Regions from separate parts of the Providencia rustigianii genome, predicted to be linked through region 1. Evidence: predicted binding sites of a transcription regulator. Region 1 holds the regulator's gene; the other holds the start of a gene.
The links. Region 1 encodes LexA, which represses DNA repair genes until DNA is damaged. Its sites were predicted from a motif close to TNCTGTATGTACATACAGNA; they were not measured.

Region 1 (16,751 bases):
GTGGTTCAGATTTAGGCCCTTTTATGGTGACTGAGGCATTACGCCCTTATAAAAACCATTTAAATATGCATTTTGTTTCTAACGTTGATGGCACACAAATCGCAGAAACGTTGAAAACGCTGAATCCAGAAACAACGCTATTTTTGATCGCTTCAAAAACATTTACTACACAAGAAACCATGACCAATGCGCATTCTGCTCGTGATTGGTTAATGACGTTTGCCAAAGATGAGAAACACATCGCCAAGCACTTTGTTGCGTTATCCACTAACAGTGAGCAAGTGGCGAAATTTGGTATCGATACCAACAATATGTTCGAGTTCTGGGACTGGGTAGGCGGTCGTTATTCTCTGTGGTCTGCAATTGGTTTATCGATTATTTTATCTATTGGTTATGATAATTTCGTTCAGTTACTGAGCGGTGCACATGCGATGGATAAACATTTCAGCCAAACGCCACTGGAAACAAATATCCCAGTATTATTAGCACTGATTGGCATTTGGTATAACAATTTTTTCGGCTCAGAAACTGAAGCGATTCTGCCATACGATCAATATATGCACCGTTTTGCTGCCTATTTCCAACAAGGTAATATGGAATCTAACGGCAAGTACATCGACCGTAATGGCAAGGCGGTGACTTATCAAACAGGACCAATTATCTGGGGCGAACCGGGAACCAATGGACAACATGCATTTTACCAGTTGATCCACCAAGGTACTAAAATGATCCCATGTGATTTTATTGCGCCAGCCGTGACCCATAACCCATTGGGAGACCATCACGACAAACTACTGTCTAATTTCTTTGCTCAGACTGAAGCATTAGCTTTTGGTAAAACCCGTGAAGTTGTGGATGCTGAATTTGCCGCTCAAGGTAAAAGTGCTGAAGAGATGGAATATGTTGCACCTTATAAAGTTTTTGAAGGTAATCGCCCAACCAACTCCATCTTACTGAAAGAGATTTCACCATACTCTTTAGGGGCATTGATTGCGATGTATGAGCATAAAATCTTTACCCAAGGGGCAATCTTAAATATTTTCACTTTTGACCAGTGGGGTGTCGAATTAGGTAAGCAATTAGCGAGCCGAATTTTACCTGAATTGGAAAATAGTGATTCAGTAAATAGTCATGATAGCTCGACGAATGGGCTGATCAATTGCTATAAAAACTGGCGTTAATGTTGGTTTTTTAATCCATTAACAGCCTGTGTTAAGCAGGCTGTTAGGATCCTAATAAAAAAGAAAAAATTCGCTAACTCATTATAAATAAAATAAATTTTACAAAAATTTTACAAATTGTGTTGAATTCACGAATTTTTATATAAATTGTTATCTATCTTTAACCTTGCTCTATGACAACGTGATATTCTATCGCCCAAGAATTAAGATGAACACGACTGGAAACCTTTTCAACTCAATTGAATTGCAAGCAGTAGGTAACCATAAGTTCTATGGTGGAATCAGATTGAATGCATGAAACAATTTTTACCCATCATCCCATTGATTGGCTAAACGAGGATGATGAGTCAGTTCCTAACAGTGTACTAGATTGGCTGCAAGAGCGTGGTTCAATGACTAAACGGTTCGAGCAGCATTGCCAAAAAGTCACAGTAATTCCCTATTTAGAGCGCTATATCACTCCAGAGATGCTGAGCGCTGATGAAGCCGAGCGTTTACCCGAAAGTCAACGTTACTGGTTGCGAGAAGTCATTATGTATGGGGATAATATTCCGTGGTTGATTGGTAGAACATTGATCCCTGAAGAGACCCTCACCAATGATGATAAGAAACTGGTGGACATTGGTCGTGTGCCATTAGGGCGTTACCTTTTTAGTCATGATAGTCTTACCCGAGATTATATTGATATTGGCACCAGTGCGGATCGTTGGGTGCGACGTTCTCTGCTGAGATTATCTCAAAAGCCCTTATTATTAACTGAAATATTTTTACCTGAATCACCTGCATATAGATAACTATCTAACATAATCAAATGACATTTATGGGTAAAATAGAAGCGTAAAGGAGCACGAAAACGTGGAGGGAAGTATGGCGCTAAGTAAATGGCATGCATACAGCCGTTTAATGCGTATTGATAGACCCATTGGTTCATTATTATTACTGTGGCCGACGTATTGGGCGCTGTGGATTGCCGCTCAAGGCACACCTAGTTTGCACCTTTTGATCGTCTTTACAGCCGGCGTATTTCTGATGCGCGCTGCTGGGTGCGTAATCAATGATTTTGCAGACCGTAATTTTGACGGGCATGTGGAAAGAACCAAACATCGGCCTTTGCCTAGTGGTGACGTCACAGAAAAAGAAGCAAAAATCCTATTTGCTTGTTTAGTGGGCTTCTCCTTCTTATTAGTCCTGACACTCAATTCGATGACTATTTGGCTATCCGTAGCGGGTTTAGCATTAGCGTGGATTTACCCCTTTGTTAAACGAGTCAGTAACCTACCGCAAGTTGTGTTGGGTGCTGCTTTTGGGTGGTCGATTCCAATGGGGTTTTCGGCAGTAAGTGAGTCCTTACCTCTTGTTTGTTGGCTACTGTTTTTGGTCAATATTATTTGGTCAGTGATTTATGATACCCAATATGCGATGGTTGATCGTAATGATGACTTAAAAATTGGCATCAAATCGACCGCAATTTTATTTGGAAATTACGACAAGCTGATCATTGGTTTACTGCAAGTTGTGATGGTTGGATTACTGGTGGTGATTGGGTTTCTCGCAAATTTAGGTATGGTTTATTATGCCGCACTGGTACTAACGTCAGCCTTGTTTGTGTATCAACAGCAATTGATGGTTAATCGCGAACGCGCACCCTGTTTCAAAGCATTTATGAACAATAACTATGTGGGTTTTATTCTGTTTATTGGCATGGTGATTAGCTATTTATAATCACTAAAATAGATGCGATAAAAAAGGGGTAATGCTTAGGCATTACCCCTTTTTGTTACAGTTAGAGAATCAACTCAATCAGTTAATCCTGCTTATCTTCTGACTCGCTAGAGGTATCTTTGAGTGTGTCTTTTGAACTTACCTTTGGTGCTGAAAGCTCCTCGGTTTGGCTCACACTTTCAATAGTTAAGCGAATCTCTGGTGACATTAAGCGAGCAAGCACGGCATACAGTTTTTTCGCATTTGTCGCAAAAATATCCGTCTCATCATTATCGATATAACCTTCTTCTTTCAGGGTATCGACCAGTGTTGAGAAGACCGCTTTATCAAAGAACTCAGGGGCATTAATACCATGAAGAACAGATAGACGCTGGGCAAGCATGCGACTCTCTTTTTCTAAAGTATTACGGCTGACTTCTGGGCTAGCATTGAGTAATGACAGCGTAATTGCATAGCGCTGTAAGGTTTCACGTACGCCAGCCGCCAATAATTGCAGTGGGCGGATACGGTGTGGGTTTAATGCCACACGATCGCCATCTTTCAAGCTGATCAGTTTTTGGCTATTTAACTCGTCAATTAAGGTGTCCACGGTGCTGATCAGAGCATCATTGTCATAACGCATAAATAGCTCAGCTTTCAGGAATGGGTAAATCAGCCCAACCTGCTGGTGGATTTCTTGGCGACTAATTTGCTCATGATGCAGAACAATACTGGAAATCAGTGATGGTAGAACCAGTAAGTGATGGATATTATTACGATAGTAAGTCATCAAGACGGCATTTTCGCGAGGCAGAATAATAATATCCCCCATGCTGTCTTTTTCGACTTCGAATTTATCCATTTGCAGTGCATGTTCGAGAAGCTCTTCAGCCGTTTTATTTGGCGTCGTTGCATCTGCGGTATAAGGCACATTACGCAGTAATTGCAGGTAGCAATCCACTTGTTCAATCAGTTGTTCACGGGTAAGTGAGCGCTGACGTGATGCCAATAATGCTGTCGCACATAAGTTGATTGCGTTAGCGGCGGCAGCATTATTGATATTGACCATAATGTTATCTGCTAAGCTACTCACGGTTGGGTTTAACCAACTTGGACGCTGAGGCTCAATAGGGTCGATAGATTCACGCCAATTAGGTACGCGATTATTTAAGTATTGCGGTAATGAAATAGGTTGCCCGAAATTCACATAACCTTGACCTAAATTGCGAAGTTTACGCAAACCGCGGATCATCGAGATAAAGCCTTCTTTCTCTTTTTCCGCACCGCGTAATTCTTTGGCGTAAGTACCTACTTCCATAACATGCTCATAGCCAATATAGATAGGCACGATGGTAATTGGGCGAGAATCCCCGCGTAGCATGGCTTGCAACGTCATCGATAAAGTACCGGTTTTCGGTTGCAGTAAGCGACCTGTGCGGGAGCGCCCACCTTCGACAAAGTATTCAATGGAATAGCCGCGAGCAAATAACTCACTGAGATACTCACGAAAAATAGTCGAGTAAAGCTTATTACCTTTGAAAGTTCGGCGAATAAAGAATGCACCAAGGCGGCGGAATATCGGACCTGCTGGCCAGAAATTGAGGTTGATCCCCGCTGCGATATGTGGAGGAACTAGCCCTTGGTGATACAGAACATACGAGAGCAACAGATAGTCCATATGACTACGGTGAGATGGCACATACACAATTTCATGACCATCTTGAGCCAATTGGCGAACGCGCTCTGCATGCTGAACATTGATGCCTTGATACAGGCGATTCCAAGTCCAGCTAAGTACGCGGTCACTCAGACGAACAGCTTCGTAAGAAAAGTTGGCAGCAATTTCTTCCATCATCGCCACTGCATTTTGCTGGGCTTTTTGTAATGGAATTTTTTTGCTGCGGGCCTCATCTTCAACGGCTTTTTCAATCGCTTTTGAAGCGAGAAGCTTATTGAAGAGCTCATAGCGAACAGGTAGTTTAGGTCCTACGGCCGCCAAGCGCTGGCGGGAATAGTGGATACGAGCCACTCGAGCGAGTTTATTCGCAATAATCGTATCTGTACCATGCTCTTGCGCCATTTTCCCCAATGAGATACTGGGTGAAAAACGGACGAAGCTATCACGACCTAACCATAGGATAGCAAAGAATTTTTGAACACCATTTAGGAGTTTCAGTGGTGCAGGCTTATGACCTTCACGACCCGGTGAACGACCGAACATGACGGAGGCCGGTAGCATCTGGATATCAAGATTTGGGTTATTCTTATGTAAATCTAGATACGCATGGAATACTTTCACTGACTCTTTACGTGGATCTGGTGAATAGTAGCGAAAAACTCTCGGACCATCATCAATAAAGACGTAGGCTGGAAGTTTTGTTCCATTAATGTCGTTATCGACCAGCGGATCAGGAAGACCGATGGCTAAACATTGGTGTCGTAATGTTAGCAAGTCAGACTTTGAATGGTATGGCAATACGTAGAGAGTTGGCTTGTTAGTATCAAGCTGCAGCTCTGCGATTGGGTCTGACGGAATTAGTTTACTTTTTACCAATAATTTTAGTGGTAAATTCAACATGTTGTAATATATTTTACGCCATAGTGACATAAATGATTATAGCCTCTTGTTAAAAATGCTGCGTGATCATACCAGAAAGCAGCGTTCAGATCTGTTATCGATAATTCACTTTGACCGCAAAAGTTGATTATTGTTTAGAAATTTAAGGAAAAAATATGGCAAGTGAAACCAAGGGATTTACACGCGTTATTAAAGCAGCTGGATACTCTCTTAAGGGTTTAAAAGCTGCATGGGTCAATGAAGCCGCGTTTAGACAGGAAGCAGTTGCTGCTATCATAGCGATAATTATAGCTTTTTATTTGGATGTTAGCCAAATAGAGCGGATTTTATTGATTGGCTCAGTGGTGCTTGTTGCCATTGTCGAGCTAATTAATAGCGCTATTGAAGCGGTAGTTGACCGAGTGGGGACTGAATATCATGAACTCTCTGGGCGGGCAAAAGATATTGGTTCAGCAGCGGTTTTTGTGACTATCGGTTTAGCACTGTTTATTTGGGCAACCATTTTATGGTCACGTTATTTTGCCGTTTAATGATGAAAACACAGAAATATCAGTAAAAAATGCGGATATTGAGTGATTTAACGGTTCCCAATCCCTATTTACCTGTATATACTCACAGTTTGACTGTATAAACAAACAGGGGAATGGAATGAAAGCACTGACGGCTCGACAACAGCAGGTTTACAATCTGGTGCGTGACCACATTTCGCAGACAGGTATGCCACCGACTCGCGCTGAAATAGCAGCAAGCCTTGGTTTTCGTTCGCCTAATGCGGCAGAAGAACATTTAAAGGCCTTAGCGCGTAAAGGGGTTATCGAAATTGTCTCTGGTGCTTCCAGAGGAATTCGTCTGCTTTTAGAAGAATCTAATGATGATATTGGGTTGCCTCTCATTGGCCGAGTTGCTGCCGGTGAACCATTACTCGCTGAAGAACATATCGAAAGCCATTATCACGTTGACCCAGAATTATTTAAACCACATGCGGATTTTTTACTGCGCGTGAATGGCATGTCAATGAAAGATATTGGAATTATGGACGGTGATTTATTAGCAGTACACAAAACCCAGAATGTCCATAATGGACAGGTTGTTGTTGCTCGTATTGAAGATGAAGTTACCGTAAAACGCTTTAAGCAGCAGGGTAATCGCGTTGAGCTGATTGCAGAAAATCCAGAGTTTGCACCTATTATTGTTGATTTACGTCAGCAGAATTTTACCATTGAAGGTTTGGCTGTTGGGGTTATTCGCAACGGTGATTGGTATTGATGTTGAATGATTGAGTCTGGAAGCAGACTCAATAGTTTTTAAATTTCTCTTCTTCTATATAGCTTCCTTTATATAGAAAGACGTTACTTCTCTTTTTTTCTCTTCTTTATTACTTCTTTTTTAAATTTATCGGTATCTGATGGTCGTGACCGCAATGTGCGTGATCCTGGCAAATTGCAGTTTCATAGCAATTTTTGCATAGGCCATGATTTTCAACAACGGTATGCCTTAGATGAAAATGATGCTTTTCCGCTAAATCCATAATCGCTTCTTCAATTGCCACGCCGTCACTTTCCGTTACATTCCCACAGTTATCGCAAATTAGCATTACAGAAGTATGGCTTGGATTATCAACGTGATGACAGACGATGTAGCTGTTGGTTGATTCAATTTTGTGGATAAAGCCTTGTTCCATCAGAAATTCAAGACCACGATAAACGGTAGGTGGCTTTGCCTGCGGTTCTATTTCACGCAATAAATCCAGTAGGTCATATGCACTGATGGCCCGAGACTGCTGAGCAATTAAACGTAATACCGTTTCTCTTTGTGGGGTCAAACGAACGCCTTTGGACTCACAAATACGTTTGGCTGTTGCAAGTAACATATCTGCACTCATTTTTTTCATTAACTTGACTCCACAGGATAGGCTTAAATGTTTATTTCTCCTCAGTCTATCATAATTTTTGTATCTGTTGAGGTTGAAATGATTAGAGAAAGTCTACTCTTTTTAAGTAGAAAACAGTTTTTAGCTAATAAATAAAAAAGATAATAAATAAATGGTAAATATTCTCGTAGAGAAAAGTATTTTTATTTTAAATATATTGTTAATAGCTACATTTTTTTAAAAAAAATGAGTTTTAAATTTAACCGACGCGAAACATTTTTTGAAATTTTTAGTTACTATTTGAGATAAATTTTAATTGAGACTTATCCTACCAGTGATTTTTCTTGGAGTTATTGATAGTGAGTTATTGGTCATGATTTCACTTAAATTCTTTAATTTTTACTTTTAATTATTTTTTTATCTATAAATCATCTTAAATATAGATTTTTATATTTCCTGTGTATTTTGTTTATTTTGTAATATTTATTCATTTTTCTAAATATAAAATGAAGTGTTCATATAAATATTTCTAAGTAATTCATTTATTCTGTAGGTCTTCTCACCAAAATCTATTTTTATATCTATTATTTACAAGATTCCAGAAGATAACTCTAATTAAACTCTGTATTTGAGTCGATTTTGACAACAAATATCACATATGTAGAATTGACATCAGAAAACATCACAAGGTAGTTATCAGAATTCATTTGGTGTTCTATATCAATTTTAATTAATTAATGAATGACTCAGTAATTAATTTAGACGTGAGAATGTTGGCTTAATGAGTTTTGTTTTTTAAATCACATAAATGAGATGGAGCTCGTTTATATAAAAAATCTCTAACCTGAATGAAATTCATCAAGTAGGAAAGCTAGAGGAATTTTCAAGGGTGCACTGCTTAAGTAAATAGACTTAATTTTGCATCAGTGAAAACAGGAAAGAGAAAAAGAGAAATAGCAGTTCCTACTCATTTAAAGGAAAACTTTTATGAAACTGAATAAATTAGCATTAACTCTAGGTTTAGGTTTAGGTGTTGGCGTTTCTGGTGCTGCTTTAGCTGCTGATCCAGTAGAAAGCTCACAAGGTGAAATCCGTTTTACTGGTTTCATTAACGACGTTCCATGTTCAATCGATGCTGACAACCTGAAGCAATTAGTTGAATTCGGCGAAATCGCGTTACACGAACTGACTTCTAACCAATTCCGTTCAGACAGCAAAGCGTTCGATATCGTTCTGAAAAACTGCTCTACTGAAACTTATAAAAACGCAAAAATCACATTTACTGGTTCTACAGTAAACGGTTTCACTGGCTTCACAGGTGACTTACTGGGCTTAGGCGGTAAAGTTAAAAACGCTGGTATCGTAATCACTAACGGCGCTGACAAAATCGTTGAATTCGGTAAAGCATTCCCAGGTACTGGTGACGGCTACGCGTTAAACAATGGTGACGGTTCACAAACTACTCTGCACTTCGCAGCGTACGTTAAAGGTAACGAAGATCCAACTCAAAAAGCTACAACAGGTCGTTTTGACACTGTAGCTAACTTCAAAATTGTTTACCAATAATAGTCAGTTTCTATAGAGAACAATATGGCGTAGTTATACGCCATATTTCTTATATCGTCTTCACTGTATTTATTTGTATAGGCGCATAGTTAATGAAAAGCATGAAGCTAAATCTAATTACAAAATTAATGCTTTTAATGTTAACGCCAATGGTTGCATTCTCTGAAGAGGCCGTTGATTTTAACACCGACTTCATTGATTCTGAAGGTAAAGAAAATGTTGACTTCAGTAAGTTCTCTCACGCCAACTATGTCCCTCCTGGGGATTACTCTTTAGCGATTGAAGCGAACCGCGCTAAAGTTTCTATGGAACAACCTATCACCTTTTTTAATCCTAATTACGACGATAAAGTTTCGTTGGCATGTATCACGCCTGAAATTTATGCATTATTGGGATTAAAAAAGGAGTGGGATAGCCAAGTCAAATGGCTAGATGATGGAAAATGTTTGGATATTCGTTCAGTTCCGGATATGACCATTCAAGGAGATTTGGCAAAGAACGTTGTACAGTTCAATATTCCTCAGGCCTACATGGAGTACTCAGACCCTGATTGGGACCCACCATCTCGTTGGGATGACGGGATCATGGGTGCATTTATTGACTATAACGCGACAGGACGCGTTGTTAATAAACAAACCGGCGATAAAGGAACGAAATCAGGTCTGACGGCCACAGGGACAATGGGTGCAAACTTCGGTGCATGGCGTTTGCGTGCCGATTGGCAAACTCAAAATGGTGAGCTGAATAAAGGTAGTAAATCATGGTCTTGGAACCAATTATACGCCTATAGAGCGATTCGTTCACTGAGTGCGCGTTTGACACTCGGGGAGCAATATTTAGCGTCAAACCTGTTTGACAGTATTCGTTATATTGGTGCGAGTTTAGAAACCAATGAATCCATGTTGCCGCCTCGCTTACAAGGCTATGCGCCTGAAATTGCGGGTGTTGCAAAAACGAATGCGACAGTCATTGTAAAACAAGATGGTCGTATTATTTATCAAACAGAAGTTAGCCCTGGTCCATTCCGTATTCAGGATGTGAACTCATTCGGTGGTGGTACGCTGGATGTGGTGATCCAAGAACAAGATGGCACAACAAGCAGTTATCGGGTGGAAACCTCTCGACTGGGTACGTTGACCCGTCCTGGACAGCTGATTTATCAATTTGTGATGGGTAAACCGACTAAAGATGACCATGATACTCAAGGCCCTGCATTTAGCATGGGATCGCTCTCTTGGGGGGCGACAAACAATATCACGGTTTATGGTGGTTTACAGGCATCATCTGAATATCAAAACGTTGCATTTGGTTTAGGTCGTGACTTTGCGCCATTTGGTGTGCTATCAGGAAACATCAACATTTCTCGCGCACAAATGGGTCGACTGGATGACAATGAAACGTTAACCGGTAACTCTTATAACCTGACGTATTCTAAGCAGTTTGACGAAATTAACAGTCAGATTACGTTTGCGGGTTATCGATTCTCTGAACGAAATTATATGACCATGAGCCAGTTTATTGACCGTCGCTATAAAGGCGATACCGTCGATAGTGGTAAAGAACTTTATACTATTATCTTTGGTACGGCGTTCCCTGATTATAACGCCAACATGTATTTGAACTATTCGCACCAAACCTATTGGAATAGAGCTTCAACGAACCAGTATAACTTTACGCTTTCAAACTATTTTGATATTGGCAAAGTTAAAAATATCAGCCTGAGCTTAACGGCGTATAAAACTAAATCACGTGACAGTGATGATGATGGTGTTTATTTAAACCTCATGATCCCATTAAATAAAAATGAGTCGAGCATAAGCTATTCTGGTTCCTATTCTGGGGGTAATAACTCCAATAACGTTAACTATTATAGCCGAATTGATAATCGCTCTTCTTACTCTGTATCTGCAGGTAACTGGGATAAAGATAAAGTCACGACAGCGGGTACATATAGTTACGATGGCGATAGAAGCCAGCTGAATTTGAGTGGTACCTATATTCAGGATAACCAAACTGCTATTTCTATGCAGTTAAAAGGCGGAATGACGATGACACCTGAAGGTGGCGCGATACACCGTAATAACTCAATTAGTGGCGGATCCCGAATATTAGTCGATACTAATGGTGTCGCAGATGTACCCATCTTAAATGGAGTAACACCAATAAAAACTAACCGTTACGGTAAAGCGGTGGTCACCAGTGTGATGGACTACAACCGTAATAACTTAAATATTGATCTGAAAAATGTGCCGGACAATGCAGAAGCATTGCAATCCACACAGTATGCAACCCTGACAGAAGGTGCCATTGGTTACCGTAAATTTAATGTCATCACGGGTGAGAAGTTAATGGGAATTATCAGCTTAGCTGATGGAAGCTATCCACCATTTGGGGCTTCAGTGAAAAATGTGAAGAAAGTAGAAGTTGGAATTATTTCAGATAAAGGTTTTGTTTACTTAGCGGGAGTTAACCCATCAGAGTCGCTTGATGTGGTGTGGGGTGATGATACTTCATGTCATATTCAACTGCCTGAAAAATTAGATAGCAACATGGAGCATAATGTTTTACTGCCATGTAAATAATTAAAAAAAAAATGTTTAACGTCAACGGTGAAAATATGAATTTATTAACTAAACGTAATGCGGTCGCAATTTTAAGCGCCTCATTACTGGCTCAATCAGCTTATGCAGCCATTGCTATTGATAGAACTCGTGTGATTTACAATGAGGGCGATAAGTCAGTAAGCGTAGGTTTAAGTAATGAACACAAAATCAGCCCTTATTTAGCGCAAGCATGGATAGAAAACGATAAAGATGAAAAAGTAAATTCTCCTTTTATTGTGACGCCACCCGTACACCGGCTTGAGGCGGATTCAAAAAGCCAAATTAAAATTCAGTCTGTGCCTGCTATCTCTAAATTACCGAAAGATCAGGAAAGTGTTTATTACCTAAACGTGAGAGAAATACCACCGCGCAGTGAAAAAGCCAACGTATTACAAATTGCGTTACAAACAAAAATAAAACTGTTCTATCGTCCTGCTGCGATTGCAACGAAAGAAAGAATGGAAACTATTCCTCAAGAGAACGACATTAAACTGGTAAAACAGGGTAGTGGATATATCGTTAAAAACCCAACACCTTACTTCTTATCAGTCACTAAATTCAGCAAAGGTAAGACGGAAGTTGCCGATTTTGAACCTATTATGGTTCCACCACGCGGTGAAACTAGCTTAGGAAAAAATACAGGGGATATCGGGACATCACCAACCTTAGTATATCTCAACGATTTTGGCGGTACGATTGACTTGAAATTTAACTGCAGTGCGGTTGAGTGTTCTGTCGTACCTAGAAAATAAGGTCTACCGCTATGATGTCTATTAAAAATTTAGCCAAGGTATTATTGATATCATCGACTCTTTTTACGTCAGGTGCCTTTGGATTTTCAGGCTACCTGTATGTAGAAATTAAAGGGGTCGTCTTATCCAAACCCTGCCAGATTAATAATGGACAAGCGATAGAAGTCGATTTTGGCGATGTCATGACTACGCGTATTGAAGGTGAAGTGTATAAACAGCCAATGGACTACACCATTACCTGCAAAGATGGCGTTCAACCAAAATTGAATATGTATATTGACGGCACACCCGCTGTGTTTGACCAGCGGGTGCTTAAAACGAGTGTCGATAATCTCGGTGTCCTTTTTAAGGCGGATACCAGTGATTTTCCATTAAAAAGTAGGCGCGGTTTTAACTTTGCATCACCAACTAAATTATTTGCAGTATTGGTGAAGAAAAGTGGCGCTGATTTACCAGCGAAAGCCTTTACGGCCAATGCGACACTCAAAGTCGAGTATCAATAAGGGTGATAAACATGCGGGACATTTATAAGCTTATTGGGGTGTTTTTACTGTTTATCTTATTCCCTTTCGCTTCAACGGCGAGAGATAATGAAACGGACATTCTGATTAAAGGTAATTTAATCACCCCGCCACCGTGCCATATTGATAATGGTAAAGATATTGAAGTGGAGTTTGGTAACGTTTCCATTAAATCCATTCAAGGTAATGCTCAAAAGAGACAAGTGAATTACCAAATCCAGTGTGAAGAAAACAAGAACAACTGGGCCATGTATTTAACATTAAATGGCGCAAAAAGTGCATTTGATACCAATGGGTTGAATACTGGCGTTACTAACCTTGCGGTTAAATTTCAACTGGGTGATCAAACTTTAGATTTAGGCAAAAAATATTTAATTAACCCAAGTAACCCTGGGGTACTTTGGGCTGTATTGGTTCGTGATGGTAATAAAGAGCTGAAAACAGGCGACTTTCTTGCAAACGGAACCATGCTAGTGGAGTACCAATAATGAATAAGAAAATACGTTTTGGAGTTTTATTTGCATTACTGGGAAACCTCGCTGCAGTAGCAACGATGCCTGCGCAAGCTGCGCAGAATAATATGAAAATCAAAGGAACGCTGGTAAATGCACCTTGTGTGGTGTTACCAGAAAACTCAAAGGTTGAAGTCGATTTTGGTGATATCCGACTGTTGGATATCTATGAGCCGGGATTTCAATTTCCTAATGAATCCTTCACGTTAGTGCTGTCAGATTGCGATTTGACCATTGCCCAAAAGTTGAAAGTGAAATTCTCAGGAACTGAAAACTTACTGTTGCCGGGTTCTCTTGCGTTGACGGGAAGTGATTTAAACCCAGGTTTAGGGATTTTTATTGAGTTAACCGATGGTACTCCGATGAAAATTAACCAATTTTCATCTTTAATGCCAATCAGCAAAGCGGGTAAGAATGAATTACAGTTTAATTCATTTATCAAAGCGACATCGGACGTTGTGAATAATAAACAAGTGAAAGTAGGTAAAATATCAGCCACTGCAACATTTATATTTGAGTACGAGTGATTTTATTATCAAAGCATATAACTTTGATTTAACTAAGCTTTATTAAGTAAATAAAGAGAACTGAAATGGGAAAACGAATTCAAAGGTTATTTTTAATACCGTTGCTTTTTATAAGCTCTCTTGGTTATGGGTCGACGTATTTCTCGTATGTTGAAGATATTGTCTCTTCAGGTAGTAGCCATACCTATTATTACCAATTTGATTATTGGAAAGCGAACTCTCCTACGGAACCAAACCCATGTGTTGCTGTTCTAGGTTCTGGTGGTGCTAGGAACTGCTATTTTACGATTAACCATTTACATACAGCTCCAAATATTGGGGGGGCTGGGTCTCGTAAAGACTGGGAGTGTTCCATAAATTTCGCGACTTACAAGACGATGCAATCAATTATCGATGCAGCACAAAACCAATGTGGTTTGAGTTTTCCTAAAAAAGGGGATAGTCGTCACTCCGGATCTATTACAGCAGATGAATGTGTCGGTATCTTTTTAGACACAAACCGCACTAGTGGTTCTGCGAAAATGCTACCCGGTGGAATTTGTGGTATTGCACCTCCACCTGCAGGTAAGTGTTATTTCAATTATGTTGCAAATAACCGAATGGAATTAGATCACGGTACATTGAATACTGGGGAGCTGAATGGAAATATGCAACGCGGATTCTTCTCTATTGTTTGTAACCAAAACATGCGAGTAAAAGTTTCTTCAAACATGTTGCAAGAGTACGTGAATTTGCGTCCGAATGGTGAATTGATGTCACGGGTGACATTGAACGGTCAACCTGCTTGGTTTGGTACGACTATCAATGCAAGAGCAAATACGAATGAGCTTGTGACAGTAGAATCTGTATTGAAAACGAATGGTACGGTTGCACCGGGTAACTTTAGTGGTGTAATTACACTGGTAATGACCATTCCATGATGTGAAGCGTTAAGAATTTTGTATTCGTCATTTTCCCATGTTGACAGTTTTGCCTACTTAAACGTAATTGTTGGTAGGCTTTTTTTATTCTATGTAGCAGGTAAAGGATGAGTAAGCTTCATCGCGAAGGATATAGAGATCATCTTCCATTTTGGTTACGCTAATATAGTATTTTGTTTTATCTTTTTCTAGTTCAATGAAATTAGAAAACATTGAGTTTGGCGTATTGTCAGCGTTAGTGACTAATGATTTATTAAATTCAACTTCATAATTACCTTTTTTATCGACAGGAGTATAAGAAAAATAAATTGCTCTATCTAACCGATAAACCGCTTCTTCATTTTTAATGTATCCATAAAAATTCATTCGGCCGTTATGATTATCTGAGATTTGGATGTTTATTTTGGATTTTAGTGTTATTCCATTTGGAGTGCCATTCTCTTTTATCCATATTATCTCGGAGTGACAAATTTTCATTTCATCCTTATCTTCATTTATTATGAAAAGAGATCCTGATGCTATGGCAACTAAAATAATTGAAATGGAAATATACTTTTTCATTTAAATTCTCTGGTCATTAATAGATACGCAATTAGGTTTTTCATTTTTTTCTTTACAAATACTGAGAGAAATATTTTTATCTAATGTATAGTCGGAATTGGTATCGAATAAAACGATAATTCGCTTAGGTTCATCGCAAGAAATATTATATTTTTCAAGCTTTTTATTCACGAACTCGAGTGTGGATTGGTTGGGTTGATGGCTCATTTCGATGGGAGTCTGAATAAGGCAACTATCTTTTTTACTGATGGTGTAGTACGTATTCTCTTGTTTTTTATTGATTATTTCATTGTTAGAAAACAAAAAATAAGTAATAGCCGTAGCTATTATGAGTAACAAAAGACGAGTTATTATTTTCTTTTTATTTGATTTTATTGCATCACTGCTAGTAAATTCTATAGTCGGAGTTTCATTAATGTAATTTAAGTCAACATTTACGGTGGTGGATGTATTTTCAACAGTGGGTGTTATCCCCGAATTAAGGGGAAGAGAATGTGAGGTGATAGAATTCGAAAGGGTAAATGCATTTGATTCCGTTATGTTATAATTTTCCGTGTAAATGTTTTCATCTGGTGTCGTTAATATTTCTTCATTATCTATTTCAATATTTGAAAGATGACTATCAATTCTAAAGCCTTTTTTAGGGACCGTAACGATAGTTTTTGGATCAATACCAACTTGCTCGAGTTTTTTTCTTATCTCGCTAATATAAGTATTTAAATTATTATTTGAACCAACAAGTCCATACTCTTCCCAAACGTTGGTAAGTAATTCATCACGAGTAGCAATCCCTTTTTTAAAATTTAATAAAAGAATCTCCCCAAATAAGCGTGCTGCTGGTTTTGATAATTCAACAGATTGATCTAGGTCACCTTTTAGGTAAATTAGACATTTTTGTTGCTCAAAAATAAATTTTTCATCAATAGTATAATCATGTTTTTCGATCATGGTTACCGCCAGTTCTCTCAAATTCAAATAATTCAATAAGCTAAGCCACCATTATTTATTGGCTAAGTAAAATTAAGTAAAATTAAGTTAAATTTATTTAGGTGTTTTATATTTTTATAATTTTAATAATGTATATAGTCTAAATAGTGAAATGAATTACTGCAAGTATTGCTCGATGAGCTTTTTTGCGATCAATTAGCAAAATTATTGATTTGAATGCCTGGTTGGGATTTTTACCTGTATATATTGAGATTCACAGTCTAATTATATAATTTCGTCGCTTATTTTGAGTGTAAAAAGTTAATTAATCTATATTTTAAATGAGGGTTTAATTGAATTTATAGGATTTATCTTAGGTATAATTGCTTAATTTAATTTATGGATAAACCTAATTTATATAATAGATTATTTTTTATATTGTTAGGTAAGAACGTCAATTCTTACCTAACCTAATTAAGTACTAGTATTTATATTCAATACCTAACCAATAGTTACGACCTTCCTCTATATA
Region 2 (16,751 bases), 110 kb from region 1:
CAAGGAGAAGTGCTGCTTCAGCTAGCACAGAAAGTTTTGCCAATGGTAAAAGATGCCATTCGTGTCTGTAATGAACCCAGCGTATGTGCGCTGCGTATTGCGATTGAATGCCATAGTTGCATCCAATGGCTAACACCGGCTTTACAGCAATTTAGGCAAACATGGCCGCAAGTAAATGTAGATTTTAAATCTGGTGTCACCTTTGAGCCGCAGCCAGAACTGCTCTCAAGGGAGCTCGATATCGTCATGACCTCAGATATCCTGCCAGAGCAAGAACTACACTACACACCAATGTTTGATTATGAAGTGAAATTAGTAGTTGCCAATGACCATCCATTGGCAAAAAAACCGTTAATTGAGCCACAGGATCTGGCTGATGATACCTTGCTTCTTTATCCTGTTCAGCGTCAACGCTTTGATATTTGGCGCCATTTTTTACAACCTGCGGGGATTTCACCGAATGTAAAAACCGTAGATAACACGCTGATTTTAATACAGATGGTGGCCGCTAAAATGGGAATTGCCGCACTGCCTCACTGGGCGGTAGACTCCTTTGAAAAACAAGGATTAATTAAGACAAAAACCTTAGGCAGTGGGTTATGGAGCCGACTGTACGCTGCATGCCGTGAGGGGGAGCAGCGCCAGCCAGCGATTGAGACATTTATCAATACGGCGACTAATCACGCAGTGGAGAATTTGTCTTACGTGAAGTCGGTGCGAGGATCCAACGCTTATGCACCCACAGAGACGCAATTATCAGGCTCGAGCCTATGGTAAAACTTAGCCAATCAGGATGCTGTTGCCAGAGTGCAAAATTCACTAATAAACCAGCTGGAACCATCATGTTATTCATAATAGCAAGGGTTCCGGCATCCACTTTCGTGGCACCATAGTTCCACATAAAATAGCCAATTCCCGACGCAGCTATCCCCAACCATAACAACACAATCCACTGTGAATTCGAGGTTGGAACTAACGCTTTATTACCAAATAGTAACCATCCAATCAGCGCAATCAATGTTGCCCCAATATAAAACCACGAAAAAGCTTGATGCTGAGGAATAGGGTGTATTTCCATCAGGCGCTTATAGCCGACCTGACCAATCGCAAAGAAAATATTCGCGAGCTGTACAAATAATAAACCTAACCAGAATGACTCACTTAAGTGGTCATAACGAATGATCGCCGCCCCAATTACTGCCAGCAAAGAGCTAAATAAATACCCTTTACGTAGGCGCTGACGCTCTAAGAGGTCATAAATCAATGTCACATACAACGGTGTTAATACCGTAAAGAGTAAAAACTCTGCAACGCTAAGGTATTTATAGGCTTGGAAAACAAAGAAATACATGATCCCCAGTTGGCAAGCACCCACCAGCATGTACAGTAAAATGACTTTAGCGCTGAAGTTACGCCAACGTAGAAAAGGAAGGAAGACTAAGGCCGCAAGGCTAACGCGAATTAAGACAGATAACCAGCTATCCACCTGCCCTGCAAGGTATTCCCCAATTAGACTAAAAGACGCTGCCCATAGCAGCGTCGTTATCACCAGTAGCCACATTATTATTCAATCTCAAGCACAATTATATTTCACACAAGAATGCTCAGTAGAATACGCGTTTTTTCCGCTTAATGCTCTTTATCAATCAATACTGCTTCTAGCAAATCCAAATCCATCAGCAAGTTTTGTAGAGTCTCATTGCTGATTTTACGGGTTGCACGTAAGTGATAAAGTTCACCACGTTCAGCACGCAGTGCCGTTAAGCGGAAGCGGCGCTCAAGATCTTCAATCAGTAGATTATGCTCAATCTCATCTTGGCCTGCTGTTCGGCGTCGTAAATAACCGATGACTCGTGTCGCCACCTCATTGATATCTTCCGAATCCAACTTCTCTTCAACATCCGCAGATAAACGCTCTTGCATTTTGTTTAAGCTGACAATGGCGACTTCCGCCATTGCGGATTTAGCCATCCGGATCTCATTAATATCGGCTTCTTTATCACCCACTTGGAAGTTTCGTAGCAACAGCGGTAAAGCCACTACCCCAGCAAAGATAGAGAATAAAATGACCCCTGCCGCAATAAACACCAACTGATACCTAGCAGGAAACGGTGACCCATCCGTAAGGAATAAAGGCACCGATAGCACACCGGCGAGAGTAATCGCACCACGAACGCCTGCAAAAGAGGCAAGCCATAATTCACGAACCGTATAGTTAGCAAACTGTAATGGCTTTTTCTTCAAAAAGAGCCGACTGAATCTCTTCATCAGCCACAGCCAGCAGAAGCGTAAAAGTAGCAAAGCAAAATAAATAATCACTACCGCCGCAAACAGCATCCACGTTTCAACGCTCGGGTCTAACTCTGCTTGAATAACTGACGTTTCCCAGATCCCCGGCAATTGTAAACCGAGCATGATAAAGACTAATCCGTTGAAAACGAATTCAAGCATCGACCACACATTATCCGCTCGTAAACGCATAGCTAAAGGCGCATTGCGGATCACGCCGGATTTTGTAATTGTCATACCTGCGGCGACTGCCGCCAAAATACCAGAAAAACCGATATGCTCTGCAATCATATAGGATGCAAATGGCAGCAATAACATAAAGACGATTTGAGTCGCAGGATCATCCCCACTCCAGCGGCTCATCAAACGAAGTGATTTACTGTATAGCCAAGTAACTGCAACCCCAGCTAGCAAGCCACCGACAGCCACTTTAAAGAATTCAATAGTGACCTCAGATACACTGAAGACCATGGTTCCCATGGCAATGGCTACCGCAAATTTTAGTGCGACTAGCCCTGAAGCATCATTCATTAATGCTTCACCTTCCAGCACACTCATCATGCGCTTAGGAATGCGCCCTTTCCCGACAATAGAGGATAAAGCAACCGCATCCGTTGGTGAAAGTACCGCTGCCAATGCGAACGCGGCAATTAACGGAATACCCGGCATCAACCAATAAATTAAATAGCCAATCCCCACGACGGTCACAAGAACTAAAACCAAAACCAAAATGAATATTTCCCGCCCATTCTGGAAAAACTCGCGAGTTGGGGTTTTCCATCCGTCAACAAACAGCAATGGCGGGATCAACAGAACCATAAACAGTTCAGGGTCAAAAGTGACATGCAACCCAAATTGAGGCCATGCTAATAAAGCACCAATGGCGATTTGAATCAGAGGAAGGGGAATACGGATGGGAAGGACTTTCGTCACAACGCCAGAAACAGAGACAGCCAAGATCAAAATAAGAATAGTAAAGAAAATTTCCATGTTGCCCTTACTTATTGACTCAATGCATACCCTAAATAATGCAACTTAAAGTATAACGCGATAGCCCAAATTTTGCCTGCCGCCGCATAGTAAGAGATAGCACCGTCCAGACCATGATGTTTTCAATCAAGGCAGTAAGTAGCCGAATACATGTTATTTCACCTAATTTACAGCCTTATCTATATTCTATCCTCAACCAGCTATCTGACGGGAAAATAATTTGCACTTTGAGATTAATCGCCATAATCCATTAAAGGGTGGCAAATGCTGCCACCCCATAACTAGAATTACCTTTAAATTGCTAAGCCCGCAGCATAAAACGCTACCAAAAGAACCGCAATAACAACACTTCCGATGTTCAGCTTGCGCCATTCACCAGCAAAAATACGCCCGATAACTAGCGCAGCAAAACCTAACATGATGCCCGTAACAATATTACAAGTTAATACGATGAAAACTGCGCACAGTAAGCCAGACATAGAATCAACGAAATCGTCAAAATCTAACTTAGACACATTGCTCAGCATCAGCAAACCAACATACATCAACGCAGGTGCCGTTGCATAAGCTGGAACCAAATAAGATAGCGGTGATAAGAACAAGATAAATAAGAATAAAACGCCAACAACAACCGCGGTTAAGCCTGTACGACCACCTGCTGCGGTACCTGCGGCAGATTCAATATATACCGCTGCGGGAGAAGCCCCGATAGCACCAGCGAAAATGCTACTCACCGAGTCCGCAGTTAATGCTTTTCCACCATCAATAATTTGGCCGTCTTTATCTAGCAGATTCGCTTGTCCTGCAACTGCACGAATAGTTCCCGTCGCATCGAAAACTGCCGTCATCACTAATGCCAATACGCTTGGTAATACCGCTGCCTGTAATGCGCCCATGATGTCCATACTAAACATCAGAGACAAGCCATCTTCACCCAGCGATGGCAACTTGAAAAAGCCTTGATATTTTACTGCCGGATCAAAAATCAAACCGATAATTGAGATGGCAATAATGACCAATAAAACCCCACCTGGAACACGGCGTTTCTCTAAGCCAAAAATAACCGCTAAGCCAATCAGTGACATTAAAACAGGGAAAGAGGTAAATTCACCCAGCGCCACAGGCAAGCCGGCATTTGGGTTTTTAATTACTAAGCCCACACCGGTTGCTGCGATCAACAATAAAAATAATCCGATGCCGATACCCGTACCATGGGCAACCCCCATTGGCATATTACGTAAAATCCAGCTACGAATACCTGTTACAGAGATAAGAGTGAATAAGCACCCCATTAAGAATACTGCGCCTAAAGCCACAGGAATACTAATGTGCTGACCCAGAACCAAACTAAACGCGGTAAATGCTGTTAATGAGATTGCACAACCAATCGCCATCGGCAGATTTGCCCACAAGCCCATTAATAGGGAACCGAAACCTGCCACTAAACAGGTTGCAATAAATACCGCTGTTGGAGGAAAACCTGCTTGTCCTAACATACCCGGTACGACAATAACCGAGTAAACCATCGCTAAAAATGTTGTTAATCCCGCAATGATTTCGCGGCGTACTGATGAGCCACGCGCTGTTATCTTAAAATATGAATCCAACTTGCAATTGGATGACGCCTGCTGGCTTGCCATGGTCTACCTCTATTATTAATTTTCGAAAGTAATCTATGCCACTAATTTTACTATACAATTTTTATTGTCTAGTTATTTTCACCGACTCACTAAAAACCACGTAAACGATTACTTTTTTAATAAAGTTAACTGAACCGACATATTTTTCGATACAAAATCATGTACTGGATACAGCGCGCAATCGTTTGGCTTTTTGAATAAAATGCGGCAAATTGTGAAGGGCGTAATTATCGTTCTAAAGCGGTGGGTTAATCAAGTGTTTTATGATGCCCATAACAGCGACTAAAAACGTAAACAACGCGACTATCCCTCACAAAAAACAAGCAAATATACTTATTACTCTTCCTTATATACTCTTTGTTTAAATACAATTTTGATTATCTTGCTAGTATTCTCAATCCAAATTTGTTTATTTAAATAAATCATTTTTATAACGTATTATTTTTAATATTTATTAAATAAAAATTAAAAATAATATTACTTTATATAAACAATAACGCTTTTATTAATCCATTTAATTTTTAAAATAAAAATGTCAATTATTACTTCATTATTTAAAGCATCCGAAAAAAGAATTGTAATTCTTTTTTTCCTATTTCTACTCATTTATCTTTTACCTGGGATTTATGCTCATAGCCCATGGAAGCAAGATGAAAACTACAGTTTTGGTATTATCCAAACGATGTATGAAACAGGAAACTGGCTAGTCCCGACGAACGCAGGTGAACCTTTTATGGAGAAGCCCCCAATATACTATTGGGTAGCGACCCTGACTGCACATTTATTCTCCGGTATCATGCCACTTTATGATGCCGCTAGAAGCGCAACACTCATTTTCTCCATAATCAATTTTTCATTTTTTGTTTTACTTGCTCGTCGTTTTTTTAACGCAAAAAATTTATCCGACTCACGAATTTGGATTGCATTTGCTTTATATGCCTGCGCTCCAGGAATATTACGTCACTCCCATGAAATGTTCACTGATGTGGCATTAATGGCGGGAGCAACCATCGGTTTATATGGGTTATTAGGGCTAATTCAACAACAAAAAATTATCGCATCTACTTGCTGGTTATCTCTTGGAACAGTTATTACAATGCTGTCAAAAGGGATATTTATTCCCGGTGTGCTATGGATTAGCTTATTTTTAGCCCCCATATTCCTAACTGAATGTCGACGAAAACAATTTTGGATACCCACCATAATTGCAGGGGCTGTCGCATTATTATTAATTCTTCCATGGCCAATTATTCTTTATCTAAAGCACCCTGAGCTATTCGTAACCTGGTTTTGGGAAAATAATATTGGGCGTTTCTTGGGCTTTTCTGTTGAAAAATTAGGCGCAAAAGCCAACCATACCCGAATACCTGCGGCGATTGCCTTTTTTGCCCTACCTTCAGGTCTGTTAGCGACCGCTTATTTTCTTCGAAATCCACTCAAACGCCTTTTCGATAAAAATGAGTATTTGGTCACTATTTTTCCATTACTGGGTATTGTATTTTTGCAGCTATCCGCCAGTGGTCGAGCGCTCTATTTATTGCCGTTTATTGCACCAATGGCCATTTTAGCCTCACTGGTTATTCAGCAGTTTTCAGATAGACTTCTTCGGCTATTCTCGCACTTTGCTACCATTTTTTGGTCTTTACTGATAATTATCCTGTGGATTTGCTATTTCATTGCCTTATCTAACCATCATCGAGAGTGGCTAACGATTTTTTCTCGCTGGCTTCCCATGACCTATCAGATGCATTTTTCTGCAATTGCATTTATTTGGGCGTTATTCATTACGCTAATTTGGTGCTTTCGTAACACCATAATTCCTACCTCAGAGACAGCCTTGCAAAGCATGAAAAATTGGTTACTTGGCATGGTCACAGTATGGGGAATTATTTTAAGTTTATTCGTCGGCTGGGTGGACTATTCGAAAGGATATGAAGGGGTGTTTACTGATCTCAACCAACACCTCACGGGACAATTTACCGAGCAGGATTGTATGACATCCGATAACATCGGCGAATCTGAAGCTCCCATGTTGTACTACTACACCGGCGTATTACATCAACGGCAGGATACCTTTGAAAAACCCGCCCACTGCCGCTGGTTGATTGTGCACTCGAAAGAGATAAAACCGGCCCCAGAAGGTATGAAAATATTTTGGGCCAACCATCGTCCTGATGAATTTCGTGAAAATTTAGTGGTTTACCGTGTCATTGAATAACTACTTGATAAATCCCCGACAGACTATTCGGGGATTTTTTTCATTGAAATTTATTGCGATTGTTGCTGAATTGCCTGAGCACCGTATTTTTCTCGTGTAAACCATAGAAATAACCCGGCGACTGAGATCAACAATACTGGTAATCCCGACGGCGAAATTGTCGTTGCAACACCGGCCAATAATGGACCTGAAAGGTTACCAATTCCCCATAACATAGCCGCTGCTGCGTTCGCAATAATTAGCTCGTTACCTTTAAAGTATTGACCAATTTGTACCAAGGCAATGGTATAGATTGCCCCCGCCGTTGCACCAAGTACGAACAATAACACCCAAATTAAATAAGTGTGGGTAATGAGTAACGGCAATAGCATGCTCGCACCTAGCGTAATAACACCGCAGATACGATACAATTTTTCTCGATTCATATGGTCAGCTAACCACCCAAACGGCATCTGCATAATGGCATCACCCGCTAATATGGCGCTAATCATTAGCGCAGCTATCGCTTCTGTATGACCCATCCCCATACCATAAATCGGGAACATGGATAAAATTGTGCCATCAAAAAAAGCAAAAAATAGTATCCCACCACAGATACCGGGAGCCACTTTAACAAATTGAATAATAGAAAAATTCGATTTTGAAGCCGTTTCTGCAAGACGGTCTCCAATTTTCTGATCCATCACTAAAAATAGTGCCACTGAAATTAAATGAATCAATGTACAAATAAATAGAGGCGATTTATCTTCTACGCCGTAATACGCAATAAACGAAGGTCCTAATAATTGGCTAACTGTAAATACGGTAGTGTAAATCGCCAATATGCGTCCGCGCTTATTTTCAGATGATAATTCATTGATCCACGTCTCACCCAAACAAATCAAGACCCCACTTGCTAAGCCAGTAATTAAACGCAGAGGAAACAGTAACCATAGCGGTAAAGAGCTTAATAACGGCAACAGGCTGATAGCGGAAATAATTGTCGCAATCAACATCGCTTTGCGTTTACCGCACCATTGCACAATTCGCTGCACCATAGGGGCAATCAAAAACATCCCTAAAGCTGGTGCCGCGGATATAACACCAATATATAACTCACTGACCCCAAAATTATTTAATCTCAGGGCGACCATTGGAATGCTAAGACCGATAACAATGCCGATGACCGCAATACTGGTTGTAATCGTAAAAATAGCAAAGGAAGCAGAACGTCGAAAGTGTTGAAAACGCTGATTGTCAGGGCTCATTTTTGTATTAATCTGCTTAATTTAAATTAATTAACAGATATAAACTCCGGAATTTTATTATTTGATTGAAATAAAATATTATTGAAAATTTAGATAATAGAATAATGCAAAAATGATTATACCATGTATTTATTCGATAATAATAACAGACTGAAAAACCAAATTATTTTTAGATTAACCTATATCAACAAAACATTATTTCCATATTAGCTGATTTCTGACATTTCATTTTCAAAATGATAGAATTATCAGCATAATTTAGATATCACGGAAGGTTAATTGTGAGTAACAAAATAAATATAAAAATTGGACAGAAAATACGATTGCTTCGTCAAGCGAGAAATCTGTCCCTAAATGAACTTTCTCAGCTCTCGGGAATATCTAAAGCTGCCCTGTCAAAACTGGAGTCCGGCGATTCAAACCCGCGTATCGATACTCTGGAATCTATTGCTGCCGCGCTGCGTTTTCCACTCAGTGACTTATTTACTCGTCAAAATGAATCTTACCCTTATTTTGTCAAAGCAATACCGCAAGAAGGGGATTACTTAGAGCAATTTAAATTTCGCATTAGCATGGGAAATGTATCCGAAATTTGGCAACTTAGTATGAAAAGAGGGGCGATTATTAATAGCCCTGCCCATATGAGCGGAACTCATGAACACATCATGCTGCATTCCGGTTCGTTAATGTTACGTTTTAATAATGAGCAGAATGTGGTTTTAGATGCGGGGGATTTTTATGCTTTTAGTGGCGACTTGCCCCACTCTTATTTATGCATTGAAGGGGATTTACACGCAACGGTTGTGATGACCTATTCCCATTTAAGTGATGGTGTTTAATTATCAGCCCACAACGATTGTAGGCTGATAAATTCAATTAAGAATTACTGCAAATAATTCTGCATGGTTTCGAAGACTCTGAGGTCATCACTAAAACGCACTTCACGCACGTCTTCCAACTTTTCTACCTGATTCACCATCTGAGATAAACGTTCGTCTTTTTCAACTAACAGCCAAATACGGCTTTCATCTCTGCCCTTAATTGGCAAACATAAAATAGCGTCAACGTTAAAAGCCCTACGCGCAAATAGCCCACAAATGTGGGACATGACGCCTGGGTGGTTACGAACAATTAATTCTAAGGCGATTGGGTGATTTTCAAATTCCATAATTACGCTCCGATCATATCAATGTTAGCAGCTCCAGGAGGAACCATTGGATATACCTTCTGATTCACATCGATCAGGGCATGAATTAAACAAGGGCCTTTGGTATTCATCACCGCGTCTAACGCCATCTCAGGGTCGGTTTCATGATTTAAATCGCAAGTTTGTAAACCAAAACCCGCTGCAATTTTAATAAAATCAGTTTGGTATGGATAAGCCGCCGCAAAAATACGATTTTCAAAAAATAAATCTTGCTGCTGATGTACCATTCCCAAGGCTTGGTTGTTCATTAAAACAATTTTGATATTTAATTGATGCTCAGCTGCGGTGGCTAATTCCTGAATATTCATCATCAAGCTACCGTCACCTGAAAAACAAACAATCGTTTTATCGGGATTGGCCAATGCGGCTCCAATTGCCGCTGGTAAACCAAATCCCATGGTTCCCAATCCCCCCGACGTTAACCATTGGCGTGGACGCGATAGCGGATACACCTGAGCCGCCCACATTTGATGCTGTCCAACATCGGTGGTCACTATCGCTTCTTCACCCGCGGCACGCGCGGTTGCTAATACCAAACCATAATGATCCAGTGGATCTTCTGCATTCGCTAAATTTAATGGATAGTTTTTCTTTAAGTCATTAACTTGTGCAATCCACTCTTCACGATCATCGCGTTCAATCAAAGGTAATAATAATTCTAAAATTTGCCCTGCATCTGCATGAATAGCGATATCTGGGCGCTTAATTTTACTGATTTCAGCTTTATCAATATCAACGTGAATAATTTTTGCATTCGAGCAAAATTTCTCCGCCTTACCAATCGCACGATCATCAAAGCGTGCTCCGATAACAATCAATAAATCCGCTTCCTCCATGATCATATTCGTGCTGCGCGCCGCATGCATTCCTAACATTCCCAAATACAGCGGATGACGCATCGGGATCGTCCCTAATGCCATCAATGTCATCGTGGTCGGTAAAGAGGCTTTTTCTGCAAATGCTATCGCTGTTTGCGTAGAGTTAGAGCTAATAACACCGCCGCCAAAGTAAAGTACAGGACGCTTAGCATGGTTAATCATTTCTGCCGCTTGGATAACTTTTTCCATATCAAAACTTGGTGCTTTATCCTTCGGCATGACATCAGGTAACGCCTCTAATTGAATCGTCGCGGTTTGAACATCTTTAGGGATATCAATCCATACCGGACCGGGACGCCCCGACTCCGCAATACGGAAAGCTTCACAAATAACGCCCGGCAATTCTTCAATGCTGCGGACTAAATAATTATGTTTAGTTACTGGAATTGAAATTCCGTAGGTATCGACTTCCTGAAATGCATCCGTACCAATCATAGAGGAAGAAACTTGAGCCGTGATACAAACTAGTGGAATAGAGTCCAATTTTGCATCTGCAATGGCCGTGACTAAATTAGTCGCACCGGGGCCACTGGAAGAGATACATACCGCAGCCTTTCCCGTTGTACGAGCAATGCCTTGAGCGATAAAACCAGCGCCTTGCTCATGACGAGCCAATATGTGACGGATTTTTTTACTTTGCCCTAATGCATCGTAGAAAGGCAATGCTGCGCCACCAGGGATTCCGGAGACGATAGTAATTCCGTGTTTTTCCAGCAAATGGACGATTAATTCTGCACCTGTGTAACAGGTTTTTTGTGATGATGTATTGCCCGACTCGCTCATAATTTTTTCCTTCACTAGCCTGCGGAACTGAGCTTTGGGTCATAAAAAACCCCGCTCGGTTTGCGCCGGCGGGGTTTTTAAATCGTGTGATTTGTTCCCGTTACGGCGCTATGCCCACGACCACCACCACACGCACGACTACCGCGGCTAGTGGCGCGGTAAGTAGTAGGTTTGAACGGTTAGCGGTCATTTTCACGGGATCTTCCTGTAATTAAATTAGTCTAGCTAAATTCTGTCTGATTTTTTCATTATTGTGTTTGCTGCATCTAAGAAACCATAAAAAACTAATCCCCACAACCCTTTTTTCTATTTTTCTTGGTTGTGAATGCTAAACGAGACATTCATCACATGCTCATGTAAGAATGTCATTTTAACTTTATAATCTTCAGTAGAAAAAATTAAAGCCCTTAAAATTAAGGGCTTTAATCAATGATATCAGTTATCTAAAATCAATTTTAGAACGGAATATCGTCATCGAAATCCATTGGTGGTTCATTAGTTTGAGGTGCAGGAGCTTGAGTACGTGCAGGAGCTTGAGTACGTGCAGGAGCTGCGCCGCCGCCACTGAACTGTTGAGCCGCTGCTGGCTGTTGTGGTTGACCCCAACCACCTTGCCCACCTTGACCTTGTGATGGCGCATCGCCACCGCGACCACCCAGCATCTGCATTGAACCGCCGATGTTAACGACAACTTCGGTGGTATAGCGCTCTTGACCGCTTTGGTCTTGCCATTTACGTGTTTGCAATGAACCTTCAATATAAACTTGTGAACCCTTTTTCAGATATTCACCGGCAACTTCAGCTAATTTGCCGAAAATCACAACACGGTGCCATTCTGTTTTTTCACGCATTTCACCGGATTGCTTGTCACGCCAACTTTCAGAAGTCGCCAGAGTCAGGTTAGCTACAGCTCCGCCGTTAGGCATATAACGGATTTCTGGATCTTGTCCTAGGTTACCGATAAGAATTACTTTGTTTACGCCTCTGCTGGCCATTTATTACTCCTGATGCATTGAATTTTAATCTCTGGACTAGCCGTGAAGTTTACCACGACCTATCTGTATTGCACCATAAATTGAAATTGCTTAATTGAAGTTGCGAAGGGCTTTCCAAATTTAAGTGAAATCTGCATTACTGGTTTTTAGTATAGACACTAATTAATCTAAATTGCAGATAACTTCCAGATAATCTGACGAGACAACGAAATAGAAACAGCACATATACTGTATATTCATTCAGGGAAAAATATGTCATACTTCTTCGCTTGTTCACTATCAATTCATTCGGGAAGTGGTAAATGGAGAATATCGAAGTCCGCGGTGCTCGCACACATAATCTAAAAAATATCAATCTCATCATCCCCCGAGACAAGCTGATAGTTATTACAGGGTTATCTGGCTCAGGTAAATCGTCCTTAGCCTTTGATACCTTGTATGCTGAAGGTCAACGTCGTTATGTTGAATCTTTATCGGCTTATGCTCGCCAGTTTCTTTCTTTAATGGAAAAACCGGATGTTGACCATATTGAAGGGCTATCTCCAGCCATCTCTATCGAGCAAAAATCCACTTCCCATAACCCACGTTCAACGGTGGGGACAATCACGGAAATTCATGATTATTTGCGACTGTTGTTTGCCCGTGTGGGTGAGCCGCGCTGTCCTGATCATGGTATTCCGTTAGCGGCACAAACTGTCAGTCAGATGGTAGATAATGTGATCGCACAACCAACCGATCGTCGAATGATGTTACTTGCACCTGTCGTGAAAGATCGTAAAGGTGAGCATGTTAAATTACTCGATAACCTAGCTAGCCAAGGCTATATTCGCGCGCGAATTGATGGTGAGGTTTGTGATCTTTCCGATCCACCAAAACTCGAATTACAGAAAAAGCATACTATTGAAGTGGTCGTCGATCGCTTTAAAGTCCGCGATGATATTGCCCAGCGCCTTGCCGAATCCTTTGAGACCGCATTAGAGCTCTCGGGAGGAACTGCTGTCGTCGCCGATATGGACGATCCAAAAGCAGAAGAATTAATCTTCTCCGCCAATTTTGCCTGTTCTGTCTGTGGCTATAGCATGATGGAACTGGAACCGCGCCTATTTTCCTTTAACAATCCAGCGGGGGCTTGCCCAAGCTGTGATGGCTTAGGCGTTCAACAATTTTTTGATCCTGAGCGCGTGATCCAAAATACCGAGATCTCCCTTGCAGGTGGTGCAATTCGCGGTTGGGATCGTCGTAACTTTTATTATTTCCAAATGCTAATGTCCTTGGGTGAGCATTATAAATTCGATGTTGAAGCCCCCTTCGATTCATTAAGCCCTGAAATACAAAAAGTTATTTTATATGGCTCAGGCAAAGAGAGTATTGAGTTCAAATATCGTAACGATCGTGGTGATATCACTGTTCGTCACCATCCGTTTGAAGGCGTTCTGAATAATATGGAGCGCCGCTATAAAGAAACCGAATCTACTGCGGTACGCGAAGAGTTAGCCAAATATATTAGCAACCGTCCCTGCGTAACATGCAGTGGAACTCGCTTACGTAAAGAAGCACGCTTTGTGTTTGTTGAAAATACCACATTGCCTGAAATTGCTGATTACAGCATTGGTCATGCGATGGAGTTCTTCCAAAACTTAAAACTGAGCGGACAGCGGGCACAAATTGCCGAAAAAATTCTGAAAGAGATCGGTGAGCGCCTGAAATTTTTAGTCAATGTGGGACTAAATTATTTAAGCCTTTCTCGCTCGGCAGATACGTTGTCGGGTGGTGAAGCTCAACGTATTCGTCTTGCAAGCCAAATTGGTGCAGGTCTAGTCGGCGTTATGTATGTATTGGATGAGCCATCAATTGGGCTTCATCAGCGTGATAATGATCGCCTATTAGAAACCTTAATCCACCTACGTAATTTAGGTAATACCGTGATTGTCGTCGAGCATGATGAAGACGCTATCCGTGCTGCTGACCATGTGATTGATATTGGTCCCGGTGCAGGGGTTCATGGTGGGCAAATTGTGGCACAAGGTAAACTGGAAGATATCGTCGCAAATCCAGATTCACTGACCGGTAAGTTCTTAAGTGGTGAACGCAAAATTGAGATCCCTCAGCAACGCGTGCCAATCAATAAAGATAAAATGCTGACCGTCGTTGGTGCGACAGGCAATAACCTTAAAAATGTCACCTTAGATATTCCTGTTGGCTTATTTACATGTATTACAGGGGTTTCCGGTTCAGGCAAATCAACACTGATCAATGATACACTTTTTCCCATTGCACAACGCCAACTGAATGGTGCGACGGTCATTACCCCAGCGCCTTATTTAGAAGTCGAAGGTTTAGAACATTTTGATAAGGTCATCGATATTGACCAAAGCCCAATTGGGCGGACACCACGTTCTAACCCTGCGACCTACACTGGGATATTTACACCGATTCGTGAGTTATTTGCAGGTGTTCCAGAGTCTCGTACCCGAGGCTATAATCCTGGACGTTTTAGTTTTAACGTCAAAGGCGGTCGCTGTGAAGCCTGCCAAGGTGATGGCGTCATTAAGGTTGAGATGCATTTCCTACCGGATGTCTACGTACCTTGTGACCAATGTAAAGGGAAGCGCTATAACCGTGAAACCTTGGAAATTAAATACAAAGGTAAAAGTATTCACGAAGTGTTGGATATGACTATTGAGGAGTCCCGTGAATTCTTCGATGCGGTTCCTGCACTGGCACGTAAACTACAAACACTGATGGATGTTGGTCTGTCTTACATCCGCTTAGGGCAATCTGCGACAACCCTTTCGGGTGGTGAAGCACAGCGTGTGAAATTAGCGCGTGAATTGTCTAAACGCGGGACTGGGCAAACCATCTATATTCTGGATGAACCAACTACTGGTCTGCATTTTGCCGATATTCAACAACTGTTAGTGGTGCTTCATCAACTACGTGATCAGGGCAATACTATTGTTGTGATTGAGCACAACCTCGATGTTATCAAAACTGCTGACTGGATTGTGGATTTAGGTCCAGAAGGTGGTAGCGGCGGTGGTGAAATCCTTGTTGCTGGTACACCAGAACAGGTTGCGGAATGTGAAAAATCACATACAGCTCGATTCTTAAAACCAATTTTAGAACGCGGATACTAAGTAAAATAGTATTAAAAAAGGGGAACTAGGTTCCCCTTCAATTTATCAAAAATAATGCATTATTGGCTCACAGCCGTGAACGCTTCAACAATACGTTTCACGTTATGACGGTTAACTCCTGCCATACAGACACGTCCTGTTCCTACCAAATACACTGCAAATTCATCTCTCAAACGGTCAACTTGTTGCTGAGAAAAACCAGTGTAACTAAACATACCGCGCTGTTTTAACAGATGGTCGAAGTTTTTATTTGGCAGGGCTTTCTTCAATTCATCCACTAATACGGTACGCATTTCTAAAATACGCAAACGCATTGCTTCAACTTCTTCCAGCCATTTCATTTTTTGTTGGCTATCAGTGAGCACCGCTGCAACAATTTTTGCACCATTTGATGGTGGGCTTGAATATAGACGACGAACACCCGCTTTCAACTGACCTAACACACGATCACGCTCATCCTTATCTTTACAGATAACGGATAAACCGCCAGCACGCTCCCCATAAATACCAAAGATTTTAGAGAATGAATTACTGACAAATACCGGTAGACCAGCTTTAACCATCGTACGAATGGCATAAGCATCTTCATCGATACCTTCAGCAAAGCCTTGGTAAGCGATATCTAAGAATGGAATCAGTTTATGCTCTAATGCGACTTTGGTGACTTCATCCCACTGAGCAGGCGTTAGATCGGAGCCTGTTGGGTTATGGCAGCAAGGGTGCATTAAAATGATGCTATTTTCTGGTAACTTCTTAAAAGTTGCCAGCATTTCATCAAATTTCACACCTTTGGTTTTTTCATCAAAGTAAGGATAATAGTGAACCTTGGTTCCTGCACCCGAAAAAATAGACGCATGGTTTTCCCATGTTGGGTCACTGCACCAGACTTCAGAGTTTGGGAAATAGTGATATAAAAAGTCTGCACCGATTTTTAATGCGCCAGAACCACCGATTGTTTGGACTGTTGCAATACGCTCTTGGCCAATCAGCGGGCAATCTTCACCAAATACTAACTTTTGCAGTTCAGTACGATAGTCTTTCAGACCTTCCATTGGCAGATATAGTGAAGCACTCGCTGGGAGTTTACGCAGTGCAGCTTTCGCTGTGCCGACGGTTTCCAGCTCAGGGGTTTTCCCCTCTGCATCATAATAAAGACCAATACTCAGGTTAATCTTGCCTTCACGAGTATCTTTATTAAATTCATCCATCAGCGATAAAATTGGGTCGCCCGGATAAGCATCAACATGTTGGTACACAGGATATCTCCCACTTGTAGGTTATCTTTTTACTTTTTGTCTTGTGAAAATAACCCGTTATGATCTATTCGTCTACATATTCCATTGCGACTCGCGAGGTGAGCTTAGTGA

Region 2: a site for LexA is predicted at 12,474-12,493, ahead of uvrA (excinuclease ABC subunit UvrA). Genes of this name have one in related genera too.

What each region holds. Positions count from the first base shown of each region.
Region 1 covers NZ_LR134396.1:500,631-517,381, forward strand. The annotation lists gene pgi (glucose-6-phosphate isomerase) at 1-1,181, shown strand, start outside; gene ubiC (chorismate lyase) at 1,472-1,975, shown strand; gene ubiA (4-hydroxybenzoate octaprenyltransferase) at 2,049-2,903, shown strand; gene plsB (glycerol-3-phosphate 1-O-acyltransferase PlsB) at 2,986-5,490, opposite strand; gene EL244_RS02285 (diacylglycerol kinase) at 5,616-5,990, shown strand; gene lexA (transcriptional repressor LexA) at 6,109-6,726, shown strand; gene zur (zinc uptake transcriptional repressor Zur) at 6,836-7,351, opposite strand; gene EL244_RS02300 (fimbrial protein) at 8,318-8,896, shown strand; gene EL244_RS02305 (fimbria/pilus outer membrane usher protein) at 8,989-11,478, shown strand; gene EL244_RS02310 (fimbria/pilus periplasmic chaperone) at 11,514-12,251, shown strand; gene EL244_RS02315 (fimbrial protein) at 12,266-12,754, shown strand; gene EL244_RS02320 (fimbrial protein) at 12,766-13,260, shown strand; gene EL244_RS02325 (fimbrial protein) at 13,260-13,811, shown strand; gene EL244_RS02330 (MrpH family fimbial adhesin) at 13,877-14,731, shown strand; gene EL244_RS02335 (FidL-like protein) at 14,816-15,292, opposite strand; gene EL244_RS02340 (winged helix-turn-helix domain-containing protein) at 15,293-16,240, opposite strand; gene EL244_RS02345 (TonB-dependent receptor plug domain-containing protein) at 16,701-16,751, opposite strand, start outside.
Region 2 covers NZ_LR134396.1:609,021-625,771, reverse strand. The annotation lists gene metR (HTH-type transcriptional regulator MetR) at 1-777, shown strand, start outside; gene EL244_RS02805 (carboxylate/amino acid/amine transporter) at 677-1,561, opposite strand; gene EL244_RS02800 (Na+/H+ antiporter) at 1,630-3,279, opposite strand; gene EL244_RS02795 (NCS2 family permease) at 3,573-4,919, opposite strand; gene EL244_RS02790 (ArnT family glycosyltransferase) at 5,452-7,137, shown strand; gene EL244_RS02785 (MFS transporter) at 7,188-8,384, opposite strand; gene EL244_RS02780 (helix-turn-helix domain-containing protein) at 8,666-9,223, shown strand; gene ilvN (acetolactate synthase small subunit) at 9,268-9,552, opposite strand; gene ilvB (acetolactate synthase large subunit) at 9,555-11,252, opposite strand; gene ivbL (ilvB operon leader peptide IvbL) at 11,353-11,442, opposite strand; gene EL244_RS02760 (single-stranded DNA-binding protein) at 11,708-12,247, opposite strand; gene uvrA (excinuclease ABC subunit UvrA) at 12,550-15,384, shown strand; gene EL244_RS02750 (amino acid aminotransferase) at 15,444-16,640, opposite strand; gene alr (alanine racemase) at 16,705-16,751, opposite strand, start outside.